One region of the Ruegeria sp. HKCCA5763 genome, then DNA from elsewhere that is predicted to be linked to it. Evidence: riboswitches for the same ligand, from Rfam matches in the RefSeq annotation. Region 1 holds a riboswitch; each other region holds the start of a gene.
What was found. Region 1 has a riboswitch for cobalamin ahead of GOV89_RS12375 (DUF1636 domain-containing protein). Riboswitches for the same ligand answer to the same signal wherever they lie in the genome.
Positions count from the first base shown of each region.

Region 2: another riboswitch for cobalamin. It lies ahead of GOV89_RS16680 (hypothetical protein); the one in region 1 lies ahead of GOV89_RS12375 (DUF1636 domain-containing protein).
Region 3: another riboswitch for cobalamin. It lies ahead of GOV89_RS11605 (DUF4198 domain-containing protein); the one in region 1 lies ahead of GOV89_RS12375 (DUF1636 domain-containing protein).

Region 1 is NZ_WQGF01000006.1:192,358-198,464, reverse strand. Features, by position in the region: gene GOV89_RS12390 (iron ABC transporter permease) at 1-926, opposite strand, end outside; gene GOV89_RS12385 (ABC transporter substrate-binding protein) at 928-1,878, opposite strand; gene GOV89_RS12380 (ABC transporter ATP-binding protein) at 1,891-2,667, opposite strand; gene GOV89_RS12375 (DUF1636 domain-containing protein) at 2,664-3,020, opposite strand; cobalamin riboswitch at 3,259-3,457, opposite strand; gene GOV89_RS12370 (D-lyxose/D-mannose family sugar isomerase) at 3,557-4,222, opposite strand; gene GOV89_RS12365 (carbohydrate kinase) at 4,238-5,164, opposite strand; gene GOV89_RS22850 (ROK family protein) at 5,204-6,107, opposite strand, start outside.
Region 2 is NZ_WQGF01000010.1:48,217-54,323, forward strand. Features, by position in the region: gene GOV89_RS16660 (bifunctional 2',3'-cyclic-nucleotide 2'-phosphodiesterase/3'-nucleotidase) at 1-1,158, shown strand, start outside; RNA gene ffs (signal recognition particle sRNA small type) at 1,198-1,296, shown strand; gene rsgA (ribosome small subunit-dependent GTPase A) at 1,455-2,483, shown strand; gene GOV89_RS16675 (hypothetical protein) at 2,520-3,377, opposite strand; cobalamin riboswitch at 3,510-3,732, shown strand; gene GOV89_RS16680 (hypothetical protein) at 3,823-4,230, shown strand; gene GOV89_RS16685 (protein-tyrosine phosphatase family protein) at 4,233-4,733, opposite strand; gene GOV89_RS16690 (DNA polymerase III subunit gamma/tau) at 4,906-6,107, shown strand, end outside.
Region 3 is NZ_WQGF01000006.1:7,107-13,213, reverse strand. Features, by position in the region: gene GOV89_RS11620 (carbohydrate ABC transporter permease) at 1-867, opposite strand, end outside; gene GOV89_RS11615 (ABC transporter substrate-binding protein) at 925-2,280, opposite strand; gene GOV89_RS11610 (LacI family DNA-binding transcriptional regulator) at 2,277-3,437, opposite strand; cobalamin riboswitch at 3,698-3,901, shown strand; gene GOV89_RS11605 (DUF4198 domain-containing protein) at 4,030-4,815, shown strand; gene cbiM (cobalt transporter CbiM) at 4,821-5,432, shown strand; gene GOV89_RS11595 (cobalt ABC transporter permease) at 5,429-6,010, shown strand; gene cbiQ (cobalt ECF transporter T component CbiQ) at 6,010-6,107, shown strand, end outside.

The sequences.
Region 1 (6,107 bases):
TGTGGGGCCAAGAGCAGGCGGGACAGAATATCCGACAGCGTCAGCAGAATCGCCCCTACGATGGCCGAGGTAATCAGCAGGTTTCGGTGCAGCGTACCAGCAATGCCGCGCGCAATATGAGGCACCATCAGCCCAACAAATCCGATGACACCAGCCACGGACACAAAACTGGCCGTAGCCAACGCAGCCACAAAGAACATTCGGAATCGAAGACCCTGGACGGGAATTCCCAGTGACGACGCAGTGAAATCTCCGGTCAAAAGGGCATCCAGCCAGCGACTGCGATAAAGCGCGTAGCTTAGGATCAGGGCAAGCCCGGTCAGGACCAGTGGAAAGGTCTGCCATCGGGCAAGACCCAATCCGCCCAGCATCCAGAAGATAACCGAATGCGCCGCACGACTGTCGCCGGAAAAAATCAAATAATTTGTAATCGCGGAAAACAGGAAAGACACAGCCAAACCGGCCAGGATCAGCTTTTCCGGCGCACTTGTGCGCAAACCCTGAACCAGAGCCAGAACAATGCCAGAGGCTATTAGCCCCCCGCAAAACGCCGCCAAAGGCAGGGTCCAGACCCCCAGCACATCGCCAGTGACCGTTATGACAAGAACGGCCCCAGCCGCCGCCCCCGAGGACAGGCCAAAAAGGAACGGATCGGCCAGATCGTTGCGCGTGGTTGTTTGCAAAACCACGCCAACTACGCCCAGCCCTGCGCCGATCACAGCGGCGAACAAGGCTCGGGGGAGGCGAAGGTCGAAAACGATCCGATGCACCGGGGACATTTCACCTTCTGTCAGGCCGGTCCCCAAGCCAATGGCGGTAAAGACCTCGGCCATTGGGATCGAGGTTGTGCCATAGATCGTAGACAGCAGCAAAAGGGCGGTCAGAATGACCGCCCCCAGCAAGATCGATCGGCCCAAATGGACCATGTCAGTTGGTCTCCGGATGCATCGCATTGGCCATCTTTTCAATGGCTTCAATATTTGCCGGTCCGGGTGTCAATTCCTCGTAACGCAGGCCGATCCAGCGCGCGTTCTTGACTGCATCGGTTTGTGACATGACAGGATGATCTTTCAGAAACTGGAAGGTATCTTCTGCACCATTTCCTGTTTGATAGTCCAGTAGCACCAGGAATTCCGGGTTTGCGGCTGCCACGGTTTCCCAAGAGGTGCGACCCCAGCTGGTATCCATGTCATGTGTGACGTTTACACCCCCCGCAGCGGCAATCATGGCGTCCGGGATGGCGAATTTACCTGCGGTAAAAGGCGCATCTGCCGGCCCGTCCAGCAGGAAAACACGAGGTTTATCCAGATCGGCGGTTTTTGCCTCAAGGGCATCCAACTGGACTTTCCAGCCCAAGACAAGGTCTTCCGCCTTAGCCTCGACACCCATCACCTGGCCCAAACGCAGGACGTCGTCAAACAGCAGATCCATGCTGGCTTCGGGGCGGTCTTTGTTCAGGTGCACGCAGCTTTCGGTCAAGACCATGGTCTTGATGCCAAAGGGTTCCAGCGTGTCTGGGGTCACTTCGCCACCTGGCTGCATTCCGTAATACCAACCAGCGAAAAACATATCGGGTTCGACAGAGACAAGGTTTTCAACTGTAGGATATTTCGGAGCCAACTCGGGGATGTCGCCGCGCTGTGCATCAAAATCCGGGCTGGTCTTGTACCAGCCTGTGATGCCGGTCAGGCCGACGATCTTGTCTTGCAGACCCAAAGCAAACGCCATGTCAGTCATGTTCATGTCGTGAACAACGAGCCGTTCTGGCGTTGTTTCAAAAACCAGTGGCTCGCCGCAATTGTCCACTGTAATGGCATCCGCGGCTGCGCCGCTTGCCAGGCCAGTGAACACAGCCACAGGCCAGAGTTTCTGCATCATTGTAAGCTCCTGTTATGATGACAGTTTACGTTTTCGAATATCCAGAGCAGGGATCATGCGGCCCTCATGCTGGAAACACAGATAATCCACTCCAAACGTGTCGCGGACACGATCCGTTGTCAGAACATCGTTGACAGGGCCAAACCCTGTCAGACGTGTTGATTTCATTAACGCCACATGAGTGGCAAATTCCGGGATCATGACCAGATCGTGGACGATCATGACAACCGTCACGCCCAATTCAGCGACCAAAGACAACATGTGCCCCTTGGCATCCGGGTCTAGGTGATTGGTCGGCTCGTCCAGAAACAACAGAGACGGGTTTTGAGCCAGCGCACGTGCGATATGCGCCCGTTGCCTCTCACCCCCCGATAGCTGACCCATAGGTTTGCGGGAAAGGTGCATTAAACCCGTTGTTTCCAAAACCCGGTCAAGATCTTCCCTGTGCTCAGACGCGGACTTGTCAGCCTTGATCGGAATTTGGCCAAGTGCAACATAGTCGTGCAATCGCAACCGACTATCCGGCATTTCCTGTTGGCCAACCACAGCGATCGTCCGCGCGCGTTCATGGGCCGACAAGGTGCGCAGGCTTTGACCTTTTATCTGCACATCACCCAGCGCAATACGTTCGATTCCGCAAAGCAGCTTGAGCAGCGTAGTCTTCCCAGCCCCATTCGGTCCCGCAATCGCCAGAATTGATCCTTCTTCCAAGCCAAAGGACACATCCTGAAGCAGCACATCACCGTTCAAGGCATAATATTCTAGGTTTTCGACAGCCAGGAAACTCATGACGGCCTCTGCGATGGCAAGGCAGGCATGCGCGACAAGGTTTTGGTGAACAGTGTTAGCGGGCGGTCAGTTGCGTTTGTCCAACCATCGGAACTGAGCTGATATTGCCCGGCGAATTCCACCACTGCATCCAGATCCTGTTCCGAAACGATGTCACCAAACAAATACTGCGCCTTGCCCGGTGCCTGAAAACCGACGGTGGTTGGCCGGTCGCAGCCCGCCATGCACGCGACCTCCCGGATTGCAAACCCTTCGGGCAGTTTTCGCGCCAATGCGCCACTCACTTGATCGGTGGACATCGCGCCTGTGCATGTCGTGCATACAAGTAGGAAATGATCTGCAGTTTTCGTCATTGTGCGCACCGGTTACCGCTGATCAAACTACAATACAATGTTATAACATTACTATTTTGAGAATCGCGATCTTTTCGCGAGGCCACAGCACAATAGGTATTGGGGTTGAGGATAAAGCTATCAGTCACCTGTTGCATTGTCCGCTCTGCTTGAAACCAAGCGCGGACAGAAGGTGCCAAAAATGGAAACACGCGAAAACCGTGCCATCAAAGCCTCCTTCCAGGACGCCCCGCCCCGGGTTGGTTAAACATCGGATGGCAGGTCTCCTGACTTGCGGGTCAAAGCTTGGCCCACCTTCCCAACCCTTTCGGGGTCAGTGGCGCAGTGGCGTCGCTCTCCGCTTACAGTTGCGGGGGCAGTCACGGACTTGGCGCAATACAGCGCCGCACCGTATTCCCATTTTCATCCCTTTCGGAACCATCCAACTCAGCTAGGCTGGCGGTGCTGGACTTGTCAAGAAGGAGAAGCAGTCGAGCCGATCCAAAACATCTGGGCGCGGCTCACATTCACGTTGGCCGGTTCTAGCCTGGTTGATATCAATAGTCGGAAACCAACAAGAAGTCCGGCGCAGCGTCTTCTTCGATCTGTGAAAACCGAGGGATGGAATCTTCGAAGACATTATCCGTACGGTCATCATTCACAGTCGAAACCTCTCCAATAAGGCAATCGCCGTGTTCTGCCCAGAATGCGTGCCAGACACCCGGCATAAGGGTCACGCTTTGCCCCGGTTTCAGCCGCAAATGCTCACCTGGTTGCAACGTAACAGGGCAGGCATCGCTGGGTACCGTCACTGGCGTGTTCCGGTCGATGCCCCCGTCAGGGTCAGATGCGTAAATCTCCAGCACCAGATCACCCCCGCCGCGATTGATGATGTCCTCGGCCTTTACGATGTGACGATGCATCGGAGACAGTTGTTTATCTTTCGAGATCAGCAATTTTTCCGCATACAACATCCCGCGACCTGATTTCAGATCATTCACCTCACCATTGCGCAGAGTGAAGAGGAACAGGCCGAGTTCGTCAAACCGACCCTGAGCGTAATCGGTGATGTCCCAGCCCAGCCCCCGACTGCGGATCGTTTCAGCTACAGGACTTCGCATCTGATCGGGCGACCAATCGGCAAAAGGTGGTAACACGGCTCCAAAGGATTGTATGAAAGCCTGCGCTTCGGACTTGATGCGGTTAATTTCGGATCGTTTCATTGGTTTTTCCAAGAATTAAAGCTCATGCGCCCAGGGCGGCTCGGCCCCGGCACGGGATACGGTTACAGCGGCGACTTCGGCTCCCAGTTCCATGGCCGCGCGCAACGCTTCTGGGGTCAGGTTTCGCACGCCTTGTTTGGTCAGTTTCTCAGCACGGCTGAGTGCGGTGAGCACACCAGCATTGAACGTATCGCCGGCACCGATCGTGTCTACGACCTGCACCTGTTTCACCGGCACCGAAACCTTTGATCCATCTGCCAGATACCCATGTGCGCCATCACCGCCCCGGGTCACTATCAGGGCCGTTGGCCCGGCCTGCAACAACAACGCGGCTTTCGCCGACTCGGGCTCGGTACCGGGAATGATCCAGTCCAGATCCTCGTCGGAAACTTTGACGATATCGGATTGCGCGATCATGTGGTTCAGGCGTGTTCGAAACCGGGCCTGATCCTCGATGAAGCCCGGACGGATGTTCGGATCCAGCATCACCGCACGTTCGCCACCATGACGCTTCAACAATGACGCGTAGGCATCCGCGCAGGGCTCACACGCCACACTAATACCCCCTAGATACAAAGCAGAGACTGCTGGAAGCTGATCTGGCATATCTTCCGGCGTCAACATACGCCCAGCCGTGTTTTCATCGACAAAGCTGTAGGTTGCGTGCCCATCTTGAAGTTGAACAAAGGCAAGTGTGCTGGGGCGATCCGAGACGATCACATGCGATGTATCAACGTGACTGGCGTTTAATGCGGTGATCAACTGCTGGCCGAACATGTCCGTTGAAATGCCCGTCAGCATCCCCACAGATACGCCTAGACGCCCCATGGCGACTGCTGTATTCAGGATCGCCCCGCCGGTATGCGGAACAAAGCCGTGCGCACCGAAAACTGTCGGCTCGGCGATCATATCAATCAGGGCTTCCCCGCAACACAAGATCATTCGACAGTCCTTTCCTGGAGTTCTTGTGGGGCACGTCGCTTAACGCTTGAGGGCGTTCTTGCAAAAGTTGTTTGCACCAATGATGCCAAATTCGGCTTGTTCTGAGACGTACAGGTTCAATGACTTTCGCAACTCACTAAAACGTCCACCGCCGTTGAACGCATCCTTAAAGTCCTGATCAAAGAGCCAACGGTTTTTCTCGGCGACGCCGCCCACAAGAAATACCCCACCGGCAGGCATCAGAGTAACTGCCATGTCGCCCATAAGTGCGCCCAGATGCGTGGTGAACATCTGCGCTGTTTTGACTGCGATGGGGTCCGAGGCATCGCGGGCTTCGGCCAAAATCTCTTTGGCAGAGCGCAATGAAGGCTGTGCGTTTCCAGCCGCCAATCCAACGGCTTGATACAGGATGGGCAAGCCCGTTCCGCTGAGGAACATTTCCGCTTCCAGAGCCAGGCTGTTCCCGAAAAAGCATTCAGGTGCAATTCGGCGGGCTGCTTCAAAGATCTCTACCTCGTCGCGGTGACGCGGATACAGTCCCACGTGGCCGCCTTCGCCGGAAACCGTGTGATAATGCCCTTCAGAAAACAACAAAGCTCCGACACCAAGCCCAGTGCCGGGGCCAACCACCAAACGCGTGCCCACAGGCGGTTTCGCCTGACCTTGCAAAACCGAAACTTCGTTCTGTTTGACGTCAGCAACTGACCAAGCTGCCGCTGTGAAGTCATTAATAACAAAAGTATGCTCCGCCCCGGTCGCCTGCGCCAGTTCAACCTCGGACAAGTCCAGATTAGCGTTTGTAAGACGGATGACTCCGTTTCTTACAGGACCAGCCCCAGCAGCAACGACCGCCTGAGGATTTGTGCCAACCTCATCTCGCAGAGAGTGAAATGCGTTCAGCAGATCGTCCAATGTGCCCGTAGGGTGCTTGCGCAGGTCCGTT
Region 2 (6,107 bases), on a different contig from region 1:
GATGGAATCGACGCAATTGTCGCCGGGCACACTCACTTGACCTTTCCAGGCGGCGGCCACGGCGACGCCTCGTATCTCGATCAGGAAAAAGGGTTGATACATGAAACACCGGTTGTCATGGCCGGTTCCGCGGGGTCGTATCTTGGCGTAATCGATCTGGTTGTTACACCTCGGCCAGATGCCGGGTTCAGCGTTACGGATTGCCACGTTGAACTGCACCCTGTCTGTGAAAATGGCGCTGAGGTCGATGAAGACGATGACTTGGTGCGCCTTGTTGCCAATGCCCATCGTCAAACCCGTCGCGCAGTGGCCAAACCTGTGGCGCACGTGGCTGACACCATGCACAGCTATTTCAGCTTCTGCGCACCAGATCGCGGGCTGGCCCTGGTTGCCGCGGCACAGGCTGCAGCTCTGCGTCCTTTCCTGCATGGATCCGCCCCGGGCGAATTACCGCTTTTGTCAGTCGTGGCTCCCGGTAAAAGCGGCGGCCGCGCAGGCCCCAGGCACTTTACGGATGTTCCGGCAGGAGAAATATGCCTGCGCCATGTTGCGGATCTGTATCCGTTTCCCAACGAATTGCGTGCCATCCAGATCAGCGGCGCAGATGTGCTGGACTGGCTTGAAATGTCGGCAAGCATGTTCAACCAGCTTGCCTGTGATGTCGAAACGGATCTGATCAACCCCAAACGCGCCGGGTACAATTTCGACGTCATCTTTGGCCTGACCTATAAAATTGATCCGTCGCAACCAGCGCGCTTCAACGCCGAGGGGCGCATGATCGATCCTGCTAACAGACGGATTCGCGACCTGAAATACGCAGGCCAGCCGGTTCTTCCTGAACAGAGATTAGTGCTGGCCAGCAACAATTACCGCGTCAGCGGTGGTGGGCATTTCCCCGCCGCTTCCACGGCCCAACGCATCAATCTGCCGTCGCTGGACATCAAGGATTTGGTGCGGGATTACCTGTCCGATCGCCTTCCGCCTGATCCAATCGCGCAGCAACCTTATCCTTTTGTGCTGGCACCCCAAACAGGTACACAATCCGTGCTTCGAACCGGTCCGGGTGCGTTAAAACACATTAACGAATTGCGCCCGTTCAAAGCCAGACTGCTGGAATCAGATTCCAATGGGTTCGAACGTATTCGCCTGACATTCTGACGGGTTGTCTTTTGCCCACACCTTCCCTATATCCAGACTCGAGAGGTTGGCGCGGGCGAGCGCCTCGCCAACCTGGTCAGGTCCGGAAGGAAGCAGCCACAACGAGCCCCGCTTGGGTCGATGTCCAACCTCTCACTTCATGAACCTTAGCCACAGGAGGGCTTTATGATTGTAACAAAAACCCTTCGGGCAGCGCGGTTCTGATCTCACACTACTTGCTGACTGCCTGAACACATGACCCGGGGATGCGCGATCGCCATCCGTTGGGATTGCTGTTTCTGACAACAGGCAGACCAATGAATTCTTCACTTTCGGACCTTGGATGGTCCTCTCACTTTGCCGCGCAACACGCGGCTCATCCTTCGTGCACGCCTTTTCGCATCGCTTCCGTTCATAGGGACCGCCTGATCGGGCTGAATCCGCAGGGCGAATCTCCATTGCTGACCCTTGATCAATCGACCGGCAGCTATGCCGTCGGAGACTGGGTTCTCACGGACGACGACAATCGCGTGCAACATCTACTCGACCGGCGCAGCCTGTTGCACCGGCGCGCCGCCGGTACAGGCGCTGCGACGCAACTGATCGCTGCCAATGTCGATGTGCTGTTCATCGTCAGTTCGTGCAACGCTGATTTCAACCTGCCCCGGCTAGAGCGTTATCTGGCACTTGCACATCAGGCAGGATGTTACCCGGTTGTTGTCCTGACAAAGGCTGACCAATCGGATGACCCCAATCGTTTCTCGGAACAGGTGCAGGCTCTGGACCCGTTTCTGACAGTTCTGGCGATCAACGCGCTAGACCTAACGGAATTGGAAAAGGTCTTATCCTGGTGCCCCAAAGGCCAGACCGGAGCACTGGTTGGGTCGTCAGGCGTTGGCAAGACGACATTGTCCAACGGCTTGACCGATCAGGATTTGGCGACGTCAGGTATTCGCGAGAACGACGCTCGCGGTCGGCACACAACCACGGCGCGCGCGTTACACCGGATGCGCAACGGCGGCTGGCTGATTGATACGCCTGGAATGCGCGCATTGCGTCTGCTTGAAGCTCAGGACGGTATCGACGAGGTGTTCTCGGACCTCGCCGAACTTGGCCTGAACTGCCGTTTTTCAGATTGTCAGCACGAATCCGAACCAGGCTGTGCTGTACAGCGGGCGATCAAACAAGGCGTGCTTGACCCTGCCCGCTTGGATCGATGGCGAAAGCTTCGGCGCGAAGATCAGCGCAACTCGGAAACCGTCGCCCAATCCCGGGCACGGGACAAAGCGTTCGGTAAGATGGTGCGGGGTGTCATGAAGGATCGAAAACTGCATAAAGGGCGTTAAGCGAAAAATACTCGGTAATTCAAAAGTCGAGCCTGATCACGCGATCAGGCTCGGCCAAACTGCCGCATTACGCCGAGCAAAAGCTCCGATATGGCCAATCTCTGACAATCCGAAGTCATCAGACCTAAGCAGGTGCCGCTTAGCCTCGGCGCCATAAAGGTCGGCAAGCCGCCAGACAGCTTCGGGCGGGACCATCTGGTCGTCCTCGAAAGTGAACAAATCCACGGGTCTACCGGAGCCGTCCCAACGCGCCTCAGGAAGGTTTTGTCCGATTTCAGGTACATAATTCAAAGGAGCCGTGCACCATTCGCGCCATTGCCAGTAGACCGAGCCCGGCAAGTCCGCACCAAACCCGATCGCATTTCCCGGCAGATAGCCAAGTGCTTTGACCAGTACCGGTGCGTGTCCATACCAGAAAACACCGGCCAATCCACGGTAAGGCCATGGGTGATCACTGAGGGTTACGAGCCCCGAACACACGCAAATCATCCGATCGATTTGGTCGATGTCGGGCTGAACAGGCCCCAGCATCGCACCAACGGAATGACCAATGGTCCATTGCTGCGCATCAGGATAACGCCTGCGCATTTCCGCCCGCGCCGCTGGCATGTCGATCAAAGCCCAATCCGCCATTGTTGCACGCGCATCCTTCATACGGCCGGTCAGAGAATGCCCGAAATCCCGGTAGTCATAGGTCAGACACGCCATACCCCGCTCGGCCGCTAGCCACTGTGCGAAGTGGCGATAATAGTCGCGCGGCACACCCGTTGCACTATTCAGCACAACCACGGTTTCAGGCTCTGACAGCGGTCGGTACAACCGTGCTGCAAGGGTCGTGGACCCGGATGGGAAAAGGAAATCTTCAGCCAACACCGTCTGCTCTGCGTCCAACATGATCCCTGACCCTGCACTGAAAAACTGAATTGCTTGGCTTCAATATTTTAAACACTAAAGAGGAACGTTCCCCCCATCCAGCATGACCACACGTCGGGGTAAAAGATCAGCTTGACTCGGAACCGGATCAGACGCTAGCGATTGTGTGATGGTTCCTGTCCCCCACAAGGGGTCGGGATGAAAAGGGAACACGGTGCGGTTCAGTCTGGTCATCCGGGCGCAAACCAAATCCGCGACTGCCCCCGCAACTGTAAGCGGTGAGCGATGCCAAAACACCACTGGCCCCTAGGGCTGGGAAGGTCGGCAAAGCCATGACCCGCAAGTCAGGAGACCTGCCATCGGAACTGAAACCGAAACTCGGGCGGGGTGTCCGGGCAGGTCCTGACAGCACGTTGCCGTCCCACCTGACCCAACTCTCCTGCCCACCACGCGCGGAGGGCGCAGGATGATCTGGAAGACGAAGACGCATGAATACAGTGCAACGGTGTGTCAGCGGACGGGCAAAACCTGCCCTGCCCTGGCGCGGCTGGCACGCTCAATTTCCGAGGCGATGAAGCAGGCCACAGCCGCCACAAGCGACGGGTTCGAGTTTGAAGGTGGCAGTGAATTGTCACATTGCACGCAAGGATGCCACGCAACTTTCCGAGCGCAATCAGACAGAATTCGCATCTTTTGCGATACACAGCCTGAAGCAGAGCCGCAGGACCTGAACGCTTACGCCGATCTGATCTTTGGAAACACGTTCAGCGCCTTGCCATCCGGCATCATTACAGACCCACCCTGCGCGATGATCGAGGTTGCAAAGCTGCGGCCTCGCAAACCCGTGCACGCGCCTGAACAGATTTCGGCCTAAGACTATACGACTTGAGCCTGAAAATTCTGTGCTGCCCAGGCCAATTGGGCGTCTGTTTCCACGGCACAAGGACGCAGCGCCCGCAAACGCTCCAGGGCTTTGTCTGGCTGTTCGCCGCATTCGACCATCAGCCGCAGAACAACCATTCCCGACCTGCCGCAGCCGCCCCGACAATGCACCAGTACCCGCCCTCCACCCGTCAAAGCATGCCGGGCGGCCGCGCTGATCGAGGGCCACGCCTCTTCAACTGCAGGCGTAGGGGCGCCAAAGTCTTCGATCGGCAGATGCACCCACCGGCTGGCGCGGCTTTGGATATCGCTGCCGAATTCCTGCGCCCCGTTTTGGAGCATCTCGACGTCCGTTGTCATTGAAACAACCAGCCCCGGCTTCCATGCGGCAATCGTATCCAGATCCCTTTCATAATCCCCGCCCCGTCCGGGCATCGATGTCAGGGCAAGTGTACCCCCCGCGACTTGCAGGGCATAGATAACCAGTTGCGACATAAACCAGTGTCCTCCACCAAGAACTCTTAACGAAAATGCACCATAAATTTTGTTGGACCAGCTTAGTGCGAATCCGGTCAGAATCTAAATCAAAAATCATCGCGCCTCGCAGTGGACGCGGAAGGCAGCGACCACTACGCTGAGCCGAAGCACCGAATCCGACCGAGAAAACATGACCGACACGCCCAGCCCCGCCTATCAGGTTCTCGCCCGCAAATATCGCCCGGAAACCTTTGCCGATCTGGTGGGTCAGGATGCCATGGTGCGCACCCTGAAAAACGCGTTCGAAGCGGACCGGATTGCGCAGGCTTTCATCATGACCGGCATTCGCGGCACCGGAAAAACCACCACCGCACGGATCATCGCCAAGGGTATGAACTGTATCGGGCCCGACGGTAATGGCGGCCCGACGACCGAACCTTGCGGCCAATGCGAACACTGCGTGGCGATCATGGAAGGCCGCCACGTCGATGTGATGGAGATGGACGCCGCCAGCCGAACTGGCGTGAACGATATTCGCGAGATTATCGACAGTGTCCGCTATCGCGCCGCCAGCGCGCGTTACAAGATATACATCATCGATGAGGTCCACATGCTTTCGACCAGCGCTTTCAACGCGCTGCTCAAGACGCTTGAGGAACCGCCCGAGCATGTGAAGTTCATCTTTGCAACCACTGAAATCCGCAAGGTGCCGGTCACAGTTCTGTCCCGCTGCCAGCGCTTTGACCTGCGCCGGATCGAACCCGAGGATATGATCGGCCTTCTGCAAAAGATCGCGTCAGCGGAAGGCGCTGAGATCGCAGAAGATGCGCTGGCGCTGATCACGCGCTCCGCGGAAGGGTCTGCAAGGGATGCAACCTCGCTGCTGGACCAGGCGATATCGCACGGGGCGGGTGAAACCACTGCCGAACAGGTTCGCGCAATGCTGGGCCTTGCGGACCGTGGCCGCGTTCTGGACCTCATGGACATGATCCTGCGGGGCGACGCCGCAGGCGCACTGACAGAACTCAGCGGCCAATACGCAGAAGGTGCTGACCCATTGGCTGTCTTGCGCGATCTGGCTGAGATCACACATTGGGTGTCCGTCGTGAAGATCACGCCAGACGCCGCCGAAGACCCAACCGTTTCTCCGGACGAACGGAGCCGTGGCCAACACATGGCAGAGGCCCTGCCGATGCGCGTTCTGACCCGGATGTGGCAGATGTTGCTGAAAGCGCTCGAAGAAGTCTCGGCCGCGCCCAATGCCATGATGGCCGCTGAGATGGCCGTTATCCGCCTGACCCATGTTGCTGATCTGCCCAGCCCTGAAGAACTGGTCAAACGGCTGCAGGACGCCCCGCCGCCTCCGGCAGGTGGACCTAGCGGCGGCACCTT
Region 3 (6,107 bases), 190 kb from region 1:
GAAATAGCGCCAGATTTCGAACACCGTGACCATGATCAGTGCCAGAGGGCGTTCGCCGAAAAAGTTGATCGGCGCACTGGTCAGACCCATCTGGATCAAGAGCGCATTGGCTGAACCCGAAAACGGATCAAACAGCGTGACCCAGGTAAAGGCCACCGCAATGACAGGAGCGACATAGGGAAACAAGTAAAGGCCCCGGATGACCCCCTGCCCTTTGAAGCTCTTGTTCAGCAAAAGCGCTGCAAACAGGCCCATAACCAAGGCGCCAATGGTCCCGAACACCGTGTAAAACAACGTTACCCAAAGCACGCCCCAGAACTCAGCTCCGTCAAAGACGCGAGCATAGTTTTCGAGGCTGAATTCAAAGTTGGTCAGAACGTTCGGTCCACTACCAGTCAAACGCGGTTCTGACGCTTCGACCACGTCTTCAAAGGCATCGGGATCGCCGTCGACGGCAACAGGAATGCGGATACGCTCACGCTGGCCCCCTTCCAGAGTGCCGAAGTCACAAAACAGGTCCTGCCCGTCCAAAACGCAGGGGGCGGCAACGTCCCCCGCAACGACACCGTCGGGCAGAACGTCACTAAGGGTGACGCCGTCGATTGCGATCTCCTGACTGGAGTTGCGCAGACGGTATTCAATCCGCAGATCGTCGCCCGATCCGCGCAGGCTTTCACGCACAACCGGTGCGGGTGGGCGGAGATCGGACAGGGTAAATGGCTTGAAGCTGATCCAGAAGATTGCCAGCAAAGGCAAGATCACCACAAGCGATACGCTGATCACGGTCGGAGCCAGCAGCGTCCAGGCCAGACGCGCCTCGCGTTTGGCTAACGCCCCGGTTCCGGTCGGTGGGGTGGCCGAAGTCATGGGGTACCTCGAAGGGTTAAGTGCAGCGGCGCGCACGCCGCTGCAGATGCCACTTGATTACTGAACCTTCGCCAGTTCTTCGTTCATGGCTGCAACCGCTGCGGCTGCGTCGATCTCGTCATCAATGTACTGACGTACAACACGATTGATGGCCTGAGAGTTGATCATTTTCGACGCCAGCGCCAATTGACCCTCGGCTACGCCCCAACGCTGCGCCACGTCCAGACCACCGACGATCTCATCGATCATCGCCTGTTCATACAACTCGCCCAGAGGGGCCTTACGGTCGACACCGACAGGCAGTTCCGCCCAGGCTTCAGAGAATGCAGTCGGATTGTCTGCATTACCACGGCGCACGGGGAACTTACCCTCAGGCGCAATGGCCAGCGTCTGGGTATAGCCGTCATCCATGGCAAACCTTACGAATTCCATGGCCGCGTCGGTGTCCGCATCATTGGTGATACCGAAATACCGCACGTCGCCCCAGGCCGCGCCATCGGGGTTCGACGGGCCCGACAATTTGGTCACGATACCGGTCTTGCTGGCCAGATCGCGCGATGTCGGGTCGTCGTTGATGGTCGGAGGGGCGCTGTCCCGCAGACCGGCCAGTTCATCAAGAATGAAAGGCGACCAGATGATCATCGCGGCTTTACCGTCGAAATACAGCTCACGCGATTGCTTCCAGAAAAGTTCACCCGGAGGCGAGGCTTTGGAAATGGCCTTGTAGAAATCCAAAACCTCGGTGGTCTTGGCCTCATCAAGCGGCTGGAAGCCATCGGGGCCAACCGGGCTGACGCCGTTTGCCAGGAATACATGCTCCAGCACCTGGCTCATGAAGTTCTCGTCAACTTTTGTGGCCGAGACAAAGCCATACATTTCTGGCGGGTTGTGCAGCGCCTCAAGTGCGGCCTGAATATCTGCAAAACTGTCGGGCGCTTCCAGACCGGCCTCTTCAAAAAGGTCCTTCCGGTACACAACCATTTGCGTCCAGCCATCCACCGGAACCGAGGCGGTTTCACCATTGAACGCAGCCATGCCCAAAGCACCCGGAGCGAAAGTATCAGCGCCCAGTTCTTCGATCACTTCGGTCGCAGCTTCGGTGTCCAGAATGCCAGCTTCGGCCCACGGCAGGGCGTACTGCAACGGGTGGTAGACCACATCTGGCAAGTCACCTGCGGCAAAAGCTGCTGTCGCGCGGGTGCCCAAATCTGTTTCTGTGACAGGGATCACCTCAACGGTCGTGCCGGTCTGCGCCTTGAACTGGTCGGCCATTTCCTGTTGTTTCGCCAGACGCTCGGGCTGCTCTTCGGTCGTCCAGAAACGGATCGTGTCCGCCTGTACCGACATTGCCGTCAGCGCCATTGCCAACGAAGAGCCGAGCATCAGCTTGGCTGCTTTTGGTGTAAGTTTCATGGTCGGTTTCCTCCCCGATTGTCTTCCATGGATCGTTTGATTTTTTTCGCCAACTCGTTCGAGGTCAGCAGCGGCGGTCCGTCAGAGTCGCGTTCAATCAGCACCGCCTGACTGAGTTCGCGCAAAGTTGCGGGTTCTTCTCCTCGGGTCTGACGTATCAGCATCGTAGCAAGGCGTTCACCTGCCCGTTTAGAGTCGACGCTGAACGTCGTTAGCCCGGGGCTGGCGTATTGGCATTCCGGGACCCCGTCATATCCAAGAACCGAGACATCGCGCCCGATCTCAAGGCCAAATTCTGCGCAGACAGAGTAGCTTCCCAGTGCCGCTTGGTCTGTCGCAAATACAATCGCGGTCGGCGGGACAGGAAGACGCAATAAAGCGCGCGCTTCAGCGGCCCCTTCTTCGCGGGTGCGGGCCCCTTCGCGTATCAATTCGGGATCAACTGGCAATCCTGCGTCCCTAAGCCCGTCGACATAGCCATCCCGACGCAGGTGGCTGTAGTTGAACTTTGGATCACTGCCGACAAACCCGATACGGCTGTGACCAAAACGGGCCAGACGTTCGACCGCGTCGCTCATGGCTGTTTCGCCGGAAATATCAAACCACGACGTATCGTCCTGAAACCCGACCTGACCATAGCCAGTCCGCCCATAAAGGATGAACGGCACCTGCAAGTCCTTCAGGTATCCAACGCGCGCATCATCGACTTCGGCTCGCGGCAGTATAAATCCGTCGGCCTTACGTTCTTCAACCAAACGGCCCAGCATGTTCAGCATGTCCTGTTTCGACTTCGCGGTCGAAATTGTCATCGTCCAGTCAGACGCACTGGCAGCTTCACAAGCCCCTGCCAGAAAGTCTTGGAAAAACGGATTGTGCCGATCCGGTTCTTCACTGTTGATGACCATTGCAATGGCACGCACGCGCCCCGTTCGGATGGCCTGAGCGTGGCTGAGCGGGCGATACCCCATCTTGCGCGCCGTCACCTCAACCCGCTTTCGCGTTGATTCTGAGATGTCGGAATACCCATTCAATGCCCGCGACACCGTGCTTTTCGAAAGGCCGAGTTGATCGGCCAGTTCATCAAGCTTCACCCGTCCAGTCGCCGAGGCGCGCCGGGATCGGATTTGTCGCTGTCGCGTGTTGAGATTCGCTGTCATTCCATCATTTTGCGTTTCCGAAACCGGTTTCGGCAATGGAAAAGTCCAATTTTTGTGCGTATTGTAAATTTCTGGTTTCACAAGCCGGGATACTTATGCTTCGGCATCAAATCTGAGGTCACCGCACTGATTGTCAGACAGTGACACTGATCACCTCTATGCACCGAGCCGCAACTACACGGCAGAAACACCTTATTGAAATTCGGTATTGCCCTAAGCGATGCCGCAAACGAGAGTTGACCGTGTACAAGTTTTTCTGCCATCAACGCGCCATGTTCGGTTCCGGGGACTCACCCGGAGGCAATAGGGAATGCAGTGCGGCTTTTTCTTCGCCAATTCTGCAACTGCCCCCGCAACTGTAAGCGGCGAGCGCGGCTGATCGTGCCACTGGGATATGCCCGGGAAGGCCAGCCAAGCGTTTTGACCCGCAAGTCAGGAGACCTGCCGAACATGCGCCCTCGGAATGGGCGTTGATCGTCGGCGACGGGGTGTGCGCCGAAACTGTTTGCCTATTTGAGCAAATGGTTTCGCATTCCCCAATGTCAAAAACCAATGCGTGCCGGGGAAGGCGCGACGTGAGAAGGACTTGTTTGTGAAACACTTTTTGTTGGCGGCAACAGCTGCCATTGCATTGCCTGCGATGGCTCAGGCTCATTTCCTGCTGGAATACACCGAAGATACCATGATTGATCGTCCTGGTGACGTTCCGGTCAAGTTGGTCTTCTGGCATCCGTTTGAAGCCGGGCACGTGATGACCCTGGAAAAGCCAGAAGAATTTTATGTGATCCACAACGGCGAAAAGACCGATTTGTTGGGTACGTTGGAAGAAACCACGTTCGAAGGCCCCGAGAACACGGCCAAGGCCTTTTTGGGCTCGGTTCCAGTGAAACGTTCTGGCGATTACGTCGTGGTAACGGTACCTGCGCCTTATTACGAGGAATCTGAGGATATCTATATCCAGCAGGTCACCAAGGCATATCTGAACCGAAACGAGCTGCCCACCGACTGGGACCAGCCGCAAGGTTTGGCTACCGAAATACTGCCGCTGAACAAGCCCTATAACATCATCGCTGGCTCGACCTTCACGGGACGTGTATTGAGCGAGGGCAACCCAGTGGCTGGCGTAGAGATTGAAATCGAATACATGGCCGCGGAACCCGACTTGGCCGGAAACGGCGCAAAAAACGCAACTGCTTCCCCACTGCCAGGCGGCGCACTGGTCGCAATTTCGGACGAAAACGGCTATTTCACCTTTGGCGTGCCAAAAGCAGGCTACTGGGGTTTCGCAGCGTTGGGTTCGGGCCCGAAGACTGAACATGAAGGCAAAGAACTAAGTCAGGACGCTGTGATCTGGATCCGCGCCTGGGATCTGGAGTAACCCATATGCATATTGTGGACGGAGCCCTTTCGAACCCTGTTGTGATTGGCGGCGCAATCGCGGCAGCAGGCGGGATCGCCATGGGGCTGAAATCGCTGGACCTGGATCGCATTCCCACTGCCGGGGTGTTGTCAGCCAGCTTTTTTGTCGCCTCACTGATCCATGTTCCGATCGGCCCGTCCTCTGTGCATTTGATCCTGAACGGTCTGGCCGGGCTTTTGCTCGGCTGGGCGGCCTTTCCGGCGCTTTTTGTTGGCTTGCTGCTTCAGGCTGTGTTCTTCGGCTTTGGAGGACTGACAGTGCTTGGGATCAACACAGTCAACATCGCCCTTCCGGCGGTGCTTACATGGATAATCTTCGGTCGTCTGATCGCCAAGGGCACGCCTGTTCAAGGAGCAGTTTGGGGCGGCATAGGCGGCGCTTTCTCAATCGCAGCTACGACGGCTTTTGTCGCAGTATCGCTGGCGCTGTCGGGCGACGAATTCCTGCCGGCTGCGAAGCTTGTGTTATTTGCTCACGTCCCTGTCATGGCCGTCGAAGCGGTTCTGACCGGGTTCGCCATTTTACTGGCTCGTCAGGTTAAACCAGAACTCTTTTATAAAGGCGCATCGGCATGAGGCAACTGCTCGTTGTTATTGCGTTGTCACTGATGCCGCTTCCTGCGCTGGCCCACAAAGTTATCGCAGGGGTCTTTCCTGCAGGCGATGCAATCGAAGGCGAATTGGGCTTTTCAAACGGCGATATGGCGCAAAACCAAAAAGTCATCGTGTACGGGCCCGATGGTGCTGAGTTGGGACGAACACTGACCGATACAGATGGTTTCTTCCTTTACACCCCGACCAACCCGGTAGAACACACGTTCAAAGCAGACTTGGGCGCGGGGCATGTGGCAGAAGTCACCATGCCTGCTGCCGATGTCGCGGCGATAATGGGTGTTGAAGCTGACGTGGTCGAAACTGCCGCAATGATTGCCCCTAAGGAAGGTGGGACGCAGGTGACTGTCGCATCATTGACGAACGAAGAACGCGCCGCAATTGCTCAGGCGGTCCGAGACGAAACCCGCCCGCTGCGACGCGAGATTGCCTCCTATCGTGAACACAATGATCTGCAAACGATCCTGGGTGGCATCGGTTACATTATTGGTTTGTTCGGAATCGGCTTTTACATCGCCGCACGCAAGAAGATGACCTCCTGATGGCCCACGCCCTGGAACCCCAGGCCAAGACATTGGCCGAGACTGGTACGGGTGCATCCTTTTGGGTGATCCAAGGCTTGGATCCTCGGATGCGGAT